Sporocytophaga myxococcoides DSM 11118: one gene and its partner. The protein of the gene in region 1 interacts with the protein of each later gene in a pairwise test. Links are inferred from orthologs where the notes say so. Each region holds a gene or a part of one and is shown on either strand. Other genes may lie near its edges.

The links. The genes of interacting proteins can lie anywhere in the genome.
Region 2: the proteins of rfaD (region 1) and K350_RS0109820 interact in binary tests that used the Escherichia coli proteins (3 or more experiments, as listed by UniProt). The link is inferred for Sporocytophaga myxococcoides DSM 11118 from one-to-one orthologs.

Annotation. Positions count from the first base shown.
Region 1 is NZ_AUFX01000014.1:131,607-136,296, reverse strand. Bases 1-2,992 are described here. They hold rfaD (ADP-glyceromanno-heptose 6-epimerase), read left to right. Parts: upstream 1-1,009; coding sequence 1,010-1,975; downstream 1,976-2,992. Other genes in these bases: K350_RS0117505 (M48 family metallopeptidase), read left to right, coding at 2,006-2,992; K350_RS0117515 (ABC transporter substrate-binding protein), read right to left, coding at 44-934; K350_RS0117520 (FecCD family ABC transporter permease), read right to left, coding at 1-54. In the rest of the region: more of K350_RS0117505, read left to right, coding at 2,993-3,244; K350_RS0117500 (SRPBCC family protein), read left to right, coding at 3,426-3,956; K350_RS0117495 (glycosyltransferase family 9 protein), read right to left, coding at 3,981-4,690. UniProt on the Escherichia coli protein: Catalyzes the interconversion between ADP-D-glycero-beta-D-manno-heptose and ADP-L-glycero-beta-D-manno-heptose via an epimerization at carbon 6 of the heptose.
Region 2 is NZ_AUFX01000006.1:297,822-302,318, reverse strand. Bases 859-3,657 are described here. They hold K350_RS0109820 (1,4-dihydroxy-2-naphthoyl-CoA synthase), read left to right. Parts: upstream 859-1,736; coding sequence 1,737-2,579; downstream 2,580-3,657. Other genes in these bases: K350_RS0109805 (hypothetical protein), read left to right, coding at 3,463-3,657; K350_RS28165 (T9SS type A sorting domain-containing protein), read left to right, coding at 2,885-3,424; K350_RS0109825 (hypothetical protein), read left to right, coding at 1,292-1,573; K350_RS0109830 (MG2 domain-containing protein), read left to right, coding at 859-1,184. Also shown: more of K350_RS0109830, read left to right, coding at 1-858; more of K350_RS0109805, read left to right, coding at 3,658-4,209; K350_RS0109800 (transglutaminase domain-containing protein), read left to right, coding at 4,355-4,497. UniProt on the Escherichia coli protein: Converts o-succinylbenzoyl-CoA (OSB-CoA) to 1,4-dihydroxy-2-naphthoyl-CoA (DHNA-CoA).

The DNA.
Region 1 (4,690 bases):
TAGTAATAGGATCGTTAATATTATTAGTATTGGTACTATTAGTTTACCTGGCATTTTTCGAAATATTTTTAAGTTCCATGACAGCTTCCAATATTCGTGGTCCTGGCCTGGATTGTAAATCTTCTGTAATCTTAAAAATCGCCTTATTTCTGTAGCATTTCATTCTTCTTAATTCAGGGTAGAGATTAAAAAAATCTTTTTCATAATCTGAAAATGCACAAAACATCACATCAGGATTTTTGGAAAGAAGATATTCACGGCTTACTTCAGGAGAAGTTTTCTTAAAGGAAGAGTCAATAATATTATTCATTCCGGCAATTCTGAGTTTATCTGTCATAATTGAATAATATCCATGAACATATATCGGGGCGTTCCAAATGATATTAATTGCAGATAGCTTCTCGCCAAAACTTTGACTTAATAAGCTATCCTTTATATGAGTCAATGAATCAACCAATAAATCAGCTTTTACTTTCGCACCACAAATTTTACCAACATCTCTTATTCCTTCAAACACTTCATCTACAGTTTTAAAATTCTGAATATAGACTGGAATTCCAAGAGCTTCTATCCTTTTTATATCATCCATTGGAGTTATTCCTTCGAGAGTTAATACCAAATCAGGACGGAGTTTCATCACCCCTTCTATATCAAGAGGATAATTGTTCACTATTGGAAGCGTTTCAATAGATGGGGGAAAATTGCAATTTTGCGTTCTCCCAACTAATTTTTCAGGACAAATACTTGCAAGGATCTCAGTAGAAGAAGGGCAAAGACCCAATACACGACTAACTTTAGCAGGTAGATGCAATTCATCCACCAGAACATCATTACTATTATTTTCATTGGATTTTACTTCCTTATCACTATGCGTCTTACATGCAGTGAAAATGAGTAAAGAAAAAATCAGCAATCGCAAATAAACCTTTTTCACCCTCTATATCGTTCTTTTTTTTGTAAATTTAGCCTTTCTTAAAAATTCACCCTACAAAAAGAAACTATTTGTTTTATGATGGTTGTGACCGGAGCAGCAGGATTTATAGGTAGCTGCCTTATCAGTAAATTAAATGCTGAAAACTTCAATTATATTGTTGCTGTAGATGATTTCAGCAATGAAGAAAAAAATAAAAACCTGGTTGGAAAAAAGATACAGGAAAAAGTACACAGAGATGATTTTTTCAACTGGCTTGACAAAAACTATGAGCATGTTGAGTTCATCTTCCATATTGGTGCCAGAACTGACACTACCGAATTTAACAAAGAAATATTCGATAAACTTAATGTTGAATATTCGCAAAAAATATGGAATGCATGTGTTAACTATCAAATTCCGCTAGTATACGCATCTTCAGCTGCTACTTATGGACTTGGAGAACTTGGATATGAAGATAACGAAGCCGTAATTCCAAAACTTAAGCCATTAAATCCTTACGGTGATTCTAAGAATGATTTTGATATCTGGGCACTGAATCAACCTAAAAAACCCTTTTTCTGGGCAGGGCTTAAATTCTTCAATGTTTATGGCCCTAATGAATATCACAAAGGCAGAATGGCCAGTGTAATATTTCATGCCTTCAATCAGATAAGCGCCAGTGACAAGATGAAACTATTCAGATCCCACAATCCTGAATTTAAGGATGGTGAGCAAATGAGGGATTTTGTCTATGTAAAAGATGTTGTGGATGTTATCATGTTCCTGATGAGAGACAGAAAGCATTCCGGTATCTATAACCTTGGAAGCGGAAAGGCGAGAACATTTCTTGACTTAACCAAGAATACCTTTAAGGCAATGGGTAAAAAAGAAGATATCAGTTTTGTAGACACTCCGGCTGACATCCGTGACAAGTACCAGTATTTTACTGAAGCCAAAATGGAGAAGTTAAAGGCTGCGGGTTATTCCAAACCATTCCATACACTTGAAGAAGGTGTGAATGATTACGTAAAGAATTACCTTATCAACAAAATATATTATTAAAAATTTATAATAGCAGGAAGCTTAATTCTGATGGATTCTAAAAGTCTTTTATACATTATTCTGGGGATACTATCTTTTGATTTTATACTTGAACAGGTTCTTGATTATTTAAATCTCAAACATCAAAAAAACGATTTACCCGAAGAGTTAAAAAACTTATATACTGAAGAAGAATTTAAGAAGGCACAGGATTATTTTACTGCCAATGCCAAATTCAGTTTTGTATCAAGTACGTTGAGCTTTCTGCTTATTATCACTGTCATTCTCACCGGTACTTTTGGATGGCTGGACAAACAATTAAGTTTAAAATTTCATAATCCTACTTCTTTAGCATTAGTATTTTTTGGTATCCTCTTCCTGTTTTCTGACATTATCAATATTCCTTTTTCCTTGTATAAGACCTTTGTAATTGAAGAAAAATTCGGATTCAATAAAACAGCTATCAAGACATATATCCTGGATAAGTTAAAAGGTTATCTTCTTGGCGGGTTGCTAGGCGGTCTACTGATATGGCTTTTTATTTTTATGGTTACCAGTATAGGTCCTGGCTTTTGGCTTTACTTCTGGATCATCTTATCTGTGGTAATGCTTGTGATCAATATGTTTTATACCAGTATATTCGTTCCGCTATTCAACAAACTTACGCCACTTGAGAGCGGTGAACTAAGAAACTCAATTGAAGAGTATAGTAAGACTAACAATTTCTCTATAACAAATATCTTTGTTATAGATGGTTCGAAAAGATCTTCCAAAGCAAATGCATTCTTCTCTGGTATCGGACCAAAGAAAAAAGTGGTTCTTTATGACACTTTGATTAACAATCATACCAAAGAGGAGCTGGTTGCAGTCTTAGCGCATGAGATTGGTCATTTCAAGAAAAAACATATCATTACTGGACTAATCCTTGGTATTATACAAGCCGGATTCATGCTCTTTCTACTCTCCTATTTCATCTTTAATACAAATTTATCGGAAGCTCTGGGGGCGGATCATTTAGCAATTCACATCAATTTAATTGCTTTCGGAATTCTGTATACTCCCATATCTCACATTACTGGATTAGTGATGAATATTATTTCGAGAAAAAATGAATATGAAGCAGACCGTTTTGCTGCTGTTACATATAGTAGTATTGCACTTCAGGAAGCTCTAAAAAAACTATCTACAAAAAACCTCAGCAACCTGACTCCACATCCTGCATATGTATTTATGCATTATTCTCATCCACCGTTATTATACAGATTAAGAGCTTTAAAGCAAGTTCAATAAGGCGATGACAGATAGAACGTGCTATCGATTTTAAATTCATAATACATAAAGACATACAACAATTTGATTATTAAACCAAAAGAATTAATTTAAAGCAAGTTTTCATTTTAAGCTCTTTTTCAGAACAAACCATTTTGAAATCAATTATTACTTTTCAAACTAAGCGACAAAATAAAACTCTATGAAACTTGCCAGAACTATACTCCTTTCTTTACTGGGTTTTCTGCTTTTAATCTTTATCGTAGCATTATTTTTTCCTAAAACTTATACCGTTCAAAGGAGTCTCGTAATCAAGCAACCTGCTGAAAAGTTATACAAAGAGATTTCTGATTACAATGATTTTAAGGAATGGAATCCCTGGTCTGAGACAGATTCTACAACCAAGAAAATTGTAGAAGGACAGCCATCACATTCCGGTCATAAATATAGTTGGGAAGGACAGAAAACAGGTAAAGGCTATATTATTATTACTGAAACCAAAAGCCCAACAATGGTTCATTCAAGACTTATAACAACTACACCAATGGAGTCAGAATCTGAAGTTGATTTTACTATTGAGCCTGTTGAAGGCGGTACTAAAGTAACCTGGAAAAATCAAGGCAACCTGGACTATCCCTTTGGAAGATATTTTGGTTTTATGGTAAAGGATATGCTTGAAAAAGATTTTGATAAAGGTTTGCAGAATCTGAAGAATTATGCAGAGAAGCACTAATGCATCTCTGCTTTTTATCTTCTATTAAAGTTCGATCTGAGAAGAAAGTTGTTTTAATGCACTTAAAACATGTTCAGTAGTATGAAGAGAACATTTTGGAATACCTTCGGCTCCAACTAAACGACAATCTTTCCCACGACTACTTATCACTTCATGATAGCATCCCGCATATTCACACGGTTGCTGTAAAAATATTTTATTCTTATTATCCAGATGTCTGAATTCAGGATTAACTGACCCAAAAAATATTGCTGATGGTATTTGAAAACACCCTGCGATATGACTTGGTCCGGAATCCAATCCTACAAATAATGATGCATTGTAAACAAGTGACATTACCTCTCTCATATCACGGGTTTTGTACCACTCCCCATAAAGCTCATCTCCATTTTTGGATATCTGAATTACTTTCAACCCTAATCCTTGAATATATTTAACAACTTCTTTCCAATTCACACCATAGATATTTCTATGGTTTAAAGGATTTTTGTCGATGTGAAGTACTACATATTTTTCAGGAATTAATCTTTTCTTTTCTTCTTCAGACAAATATATTTTTGGAAGAGATAAAGATTCATTTTTAATATCTGCAGCCTTAAAGTAGGCTTTTAAAACATGGATCTTAGGAGTCTTTTCATATGCCATATCCAGCTTAATTATCCTCTTTGAAAACCCTAGAAAAGGCAATGCCTTCAATAAATTCTTTTTCCATTTTGGAATAGGTTTGTTTAAGA
Region 2 (4,497 bases), on another replicon or contig:
AGGTTTACAGCAAAGTGGATCAGGCAATGATTGACAGAACCGCCAACTGGTTGTTGGGTAGAAGAGATGGTAAAGGTGGATTTAAGAAAAGTGCTCAGGCACTGGACCAATTTGGTAGAGCTACAGACGATATTACCAACGCATACATTGTTTATGCTTTATCTGAAGCTGGCTATAAAGACATCATGAAAGAAGCAGACCACGCATATGACATTGCTCTGAAATCTAAAGATGCATATCAACTTGCTTTAGCAGCTAATACTATGTTTAACCTGAATGAAGGTAAAAAAGCTGAAAGAGCTGTGGCTATGCTGCAAGCAATGCAGCTGAAGGATGGCAGCTGGCCAGGATCAATTCATTCTATTACCTGTTCAACTGGTCAGTCATTATTTGTGGAAACGACTTCACTTGCTGTAATGGCTTTATTGAAGGAAGGGCAGAAGAAAGAGAAGTTAATTCTGGATGGAGTTAAATATCTGGTAAGTGCAAGATCTGCACATGGAGGTTTTGCCTCTACGCAAGGAACAGTACTTGCTTTGAAAGCGCTTACTTCATATAGTATTCATGCCAAGAAAACTTCCGAAGATGGAACCATCATCGTTTACATAGATGGAAAAAATGTAGGGACGAAAGAATACAAAGCAGGAGACTCAGGTGAGATTAGTATTGCAGGATTAGAGTCTTATCTGAAGGAAGGTAATCATGAAGTGAAAGTGAAGTACGCTGGTGTTAAAGAACCACTTCCATATACTCTAGGTATTAATTATAGCACTACACTGCCTCCTTCCAGCAAAGAGTGCAAAGTAAGCATAGATACAAAGCTAATGGAAGGAAATGTTCGTGTAGGAGAAACAAACAGACTTACAGCTGTCATCTCCAACAAAACAAATGAGGGACTTCCTATGACAATGGGTATTGTCGGACTTCCTTCCGGAATGTCTGCACAGCCTTGGCAACTCAAAGAACTGCTTGAAAAGAAGCAGGTAGACTTCTATGAAATCAGAGGAAACTTTGTATACCTTTATTTCAGACAGATGGCTCCTAAAGAAGTGAAGACCATTCATCTTGATCTGAAGGCTGAGATTCCGGGAACATATGAATCTCCTGCATCCAGTGCTTATCTGTATTATACCAATGAATTCAAGAGTTGGCAAGAACCTGTAAAGGTTTCCATAGTGCAGTAATACTTAACGATCAAAAAAACTGACGGCTTCGTCAGTTTTTTTGATTGATTATTTGAAAAGGGATTTACTTTAAGCTTTTACCTCAAAATTATGACCTCAAAGCTCCGATGTTTGACCTTTTACCTCAAAATTATGACCCCAAAGCTCCGGCATTTGACCTTTTACCTCGAAATTATGAGTTCAAAGCTCCGGCATTTGACCTTTTAGCTCGAAATTATGACCTCAAAGCTTCGGCGTTTGACCTTTTACCTCGAAAATGTAACCTTAAAGCTCCGACGTTTGAGCTTTTACCTCGAAAATGTGAGTTCAAAGCTCCGGCGTTTGACCTTTTACCTCGAAATTATGACCTTAAAACTCCGGCGTTGGAGTTCTTTAGCTCGAAAATATGACCTCAAAGCTCCGATGTTTGAGCTTTTTACCTCGGAATTATGACTTAAAAGCTTTGACCTTCGAGCTTTTTACCTCGAAAGTATGACCAACACTCTGCTTTCAGATTTCTGAATTTCCCAAAGTAACGTTATTTTTACCTTTCATTTACTAAATCACAGATCAATGAACATAGATTGGAAAACCGCAAAAGAATACGAAGATATTACTTATAAGAAATCAGGTGGAGTGGCACGTATTGCTTTTAACAGACCTAATGTAAGAAATGCCTTCAGACCAAAAACCACTTCAGAACTGTACGATGCTTTCTATGATGCTTATGAAGATGCGTCTATAGGTGTTGTACTTCTTTCTGCTGAAGGTCCTTCAACAAAAGATGGTGTGTATTCATTTTGTAGCGGTGGAGATCAGAAAGTAAGAGGCGATAAAGGATATGTAGGTGAGGATGGTCGTCACAGACTTAATATACTCGAAGTTCAAAGACTTATTCGTTTCATGCCGAAAGTTGTGATTGCCGTAGTTCCAGGCTGGGCAGTAGGTGGGGGGCATAGTCTTCATGTCGTTTGTGATCTTACTTTAGCAAGTAAAGAACATGCAATCTTTAAACAAACTGATGCCGATGTAACAAGCTTCGACGGTGGATATGGATCTGCATATCTTGCGAAGATGGTTGGACAGAAAAAAGCAAGAGAAATATTTTTCCTTGGACGCAACTATAGTGCTCAGGAAGCTTTTGATATGGGCATGGTCAATGCTGTAATTCCTCATGCTGAATTGGAGAGCACTGCTTATCAATGGGCACAAGAGATTCTTGAAAAATCTCCGACTTCTATCAAGATGCTAAAGTTTGCCATGAACCTGACTGATGACGGTATGGTAGGGCAGCAGATATTTGCTGGAGAAGCTACTCGTTTAGCCTACATGACAGATGAAGCTAAAGAAGGACGTAATGCCTTTCTTGAAAAACGTAAACCTGAGTTTGATAAAAAAGGATATGGGCCTTGTTAATATTTCTTGTAATATATGAGGTAATCTGTATGAAAGTATAAAGGCACCTGGAATATTATAGACTATTTTGCTATTACAAATCTTTTCTAGTCAAAATGATAATGGCACATGCATCCGCTTTCTTATTTTAGTAATGGGAGATAGTTAGTGAAATGAGTAAAGCGGATGCTATAATATTATAGGTTTATGTAAGGATACATGATCAACTTTTTATAAACAACCTATATTTTTAATATTATAAAAAAATCAAGATGAGCAAATTTAATAAGGTACTTTTTTTAATTTTTTTGAGTTTTAAAATTGGAATGGTTTTTTCGCAACAAACTGATGATAGTTTAACAATAGCTCCCAACCCTTTTACTGAAAAAGCAACAATACATTTCTATATTGATAAAACAGATACTATCTCTTTGAATGTTTATAACATGCTGGGAGTTAAAGTTAAGACAATCTATGAATCTGAAGTATTGCAAAGTGGCTCATATGATAATGTAATATTGGGAGAATCATTGATTGAAGGTGTTTATATAGTTATATTAGAAATTGGCTCAAAGTCGATTGGAGCAAAGTTTGTTAAAATTGGCAGCATAACAACAGGTTTATTAAATACAGACAGTAAAAATGAACTATTGGTATTCCCCAACCCGACAAGCGATCTTTTGCAGCTTCAGTTTAAAGGGCCAAAAACAATTGTTTTGACAGACATGAATGGTGGGATAGTAAAATCATTAAAGACTAATCAGACAGTTATTTCAATTAGTGAATTAAAGTCAGGAGAATACTTAGTGATCTTAATGAATGAAGAAGGACAGATATTGACTAAGCAGAAAATAGTGAAAATCTAAAGCTTTTTACCTTCTCTCAAAATCAATAATGAAAACATATGCGAAAAAATATTTACTCTGATTCTTCAGTATCGATAATACTCAACGCAGTAGCTTTCCTGTTTCTATTAACACTAGTAGCTTCCTGCAAGCCGAAGACAGCTGAGGTAAGCATAAGCAACGAAATTATAGGCAGCTCCAAAGTAGTACTTGATGACACCTTGTTATTAAGAATTCTTCCCGAATCTCTAAAATACTCCACCATATTATTATCTGTAGGCATGCATTCTTATACCATTAACGGTGGTGAAAAGAAAAATTTTGAGGTAACAGAGGAAGGCGGTATCCTTAATTTAGGTAGACAGGAGTTTGTGATCTTTCCTATCACCTATACTAACACCACAAGTGAGGATGTTAATCATGCAATTGTCGCTGCAAATTACCCCATACTCCTGGCTGATTCATTAGTAGTGTATAATAAAGATGTGGCCAACTCTCAGGCAGAACTGATACAATTACTGCAGAATGAAAATGCTAAAGATTTTCTTAACAGGGATTTAATCAAAGTGCCTGCTGATCAATTGTTCATTAGCAAATCATGGGACTTTGACCTGGATCAAAATCCTACGGACAGTATTTCTGTTAAAGTAGAAAGTAAAAATACAAAGACGCATGGCTTCAGAAGTAAAATAACAGATACAAAAACCTTTTTGATGTATTCAAAGCTTTTAGATGAATACAAAGTAGAACGAGTTGAGAATAAGCAGCAATTGGAGGAATTGTTAAAGAAATCGGAAGAGGAGTAATAATTTGCAAATGATGTAATCAGACATTGCTAACAGGTATCTTAATTTTTAAACGACATAAATGATCCGAATTTTTTCGCTTACTTTTTGTGTTCTTTTTTCTTTCGCCGTATTCGGTCAATCCCGCCTTCCTTATATAAAAAGGATGTCCAAACTAATAGAGAAGAAGGAATTCGAAAAGGTACTTACGCTTTTAACGAAGATTCAATACAAGCACGGGAATTCTCCATATACTTATGACAGGCGAGGGTATTATAGGACAAATCCTGATTTGTATTATTATAGATT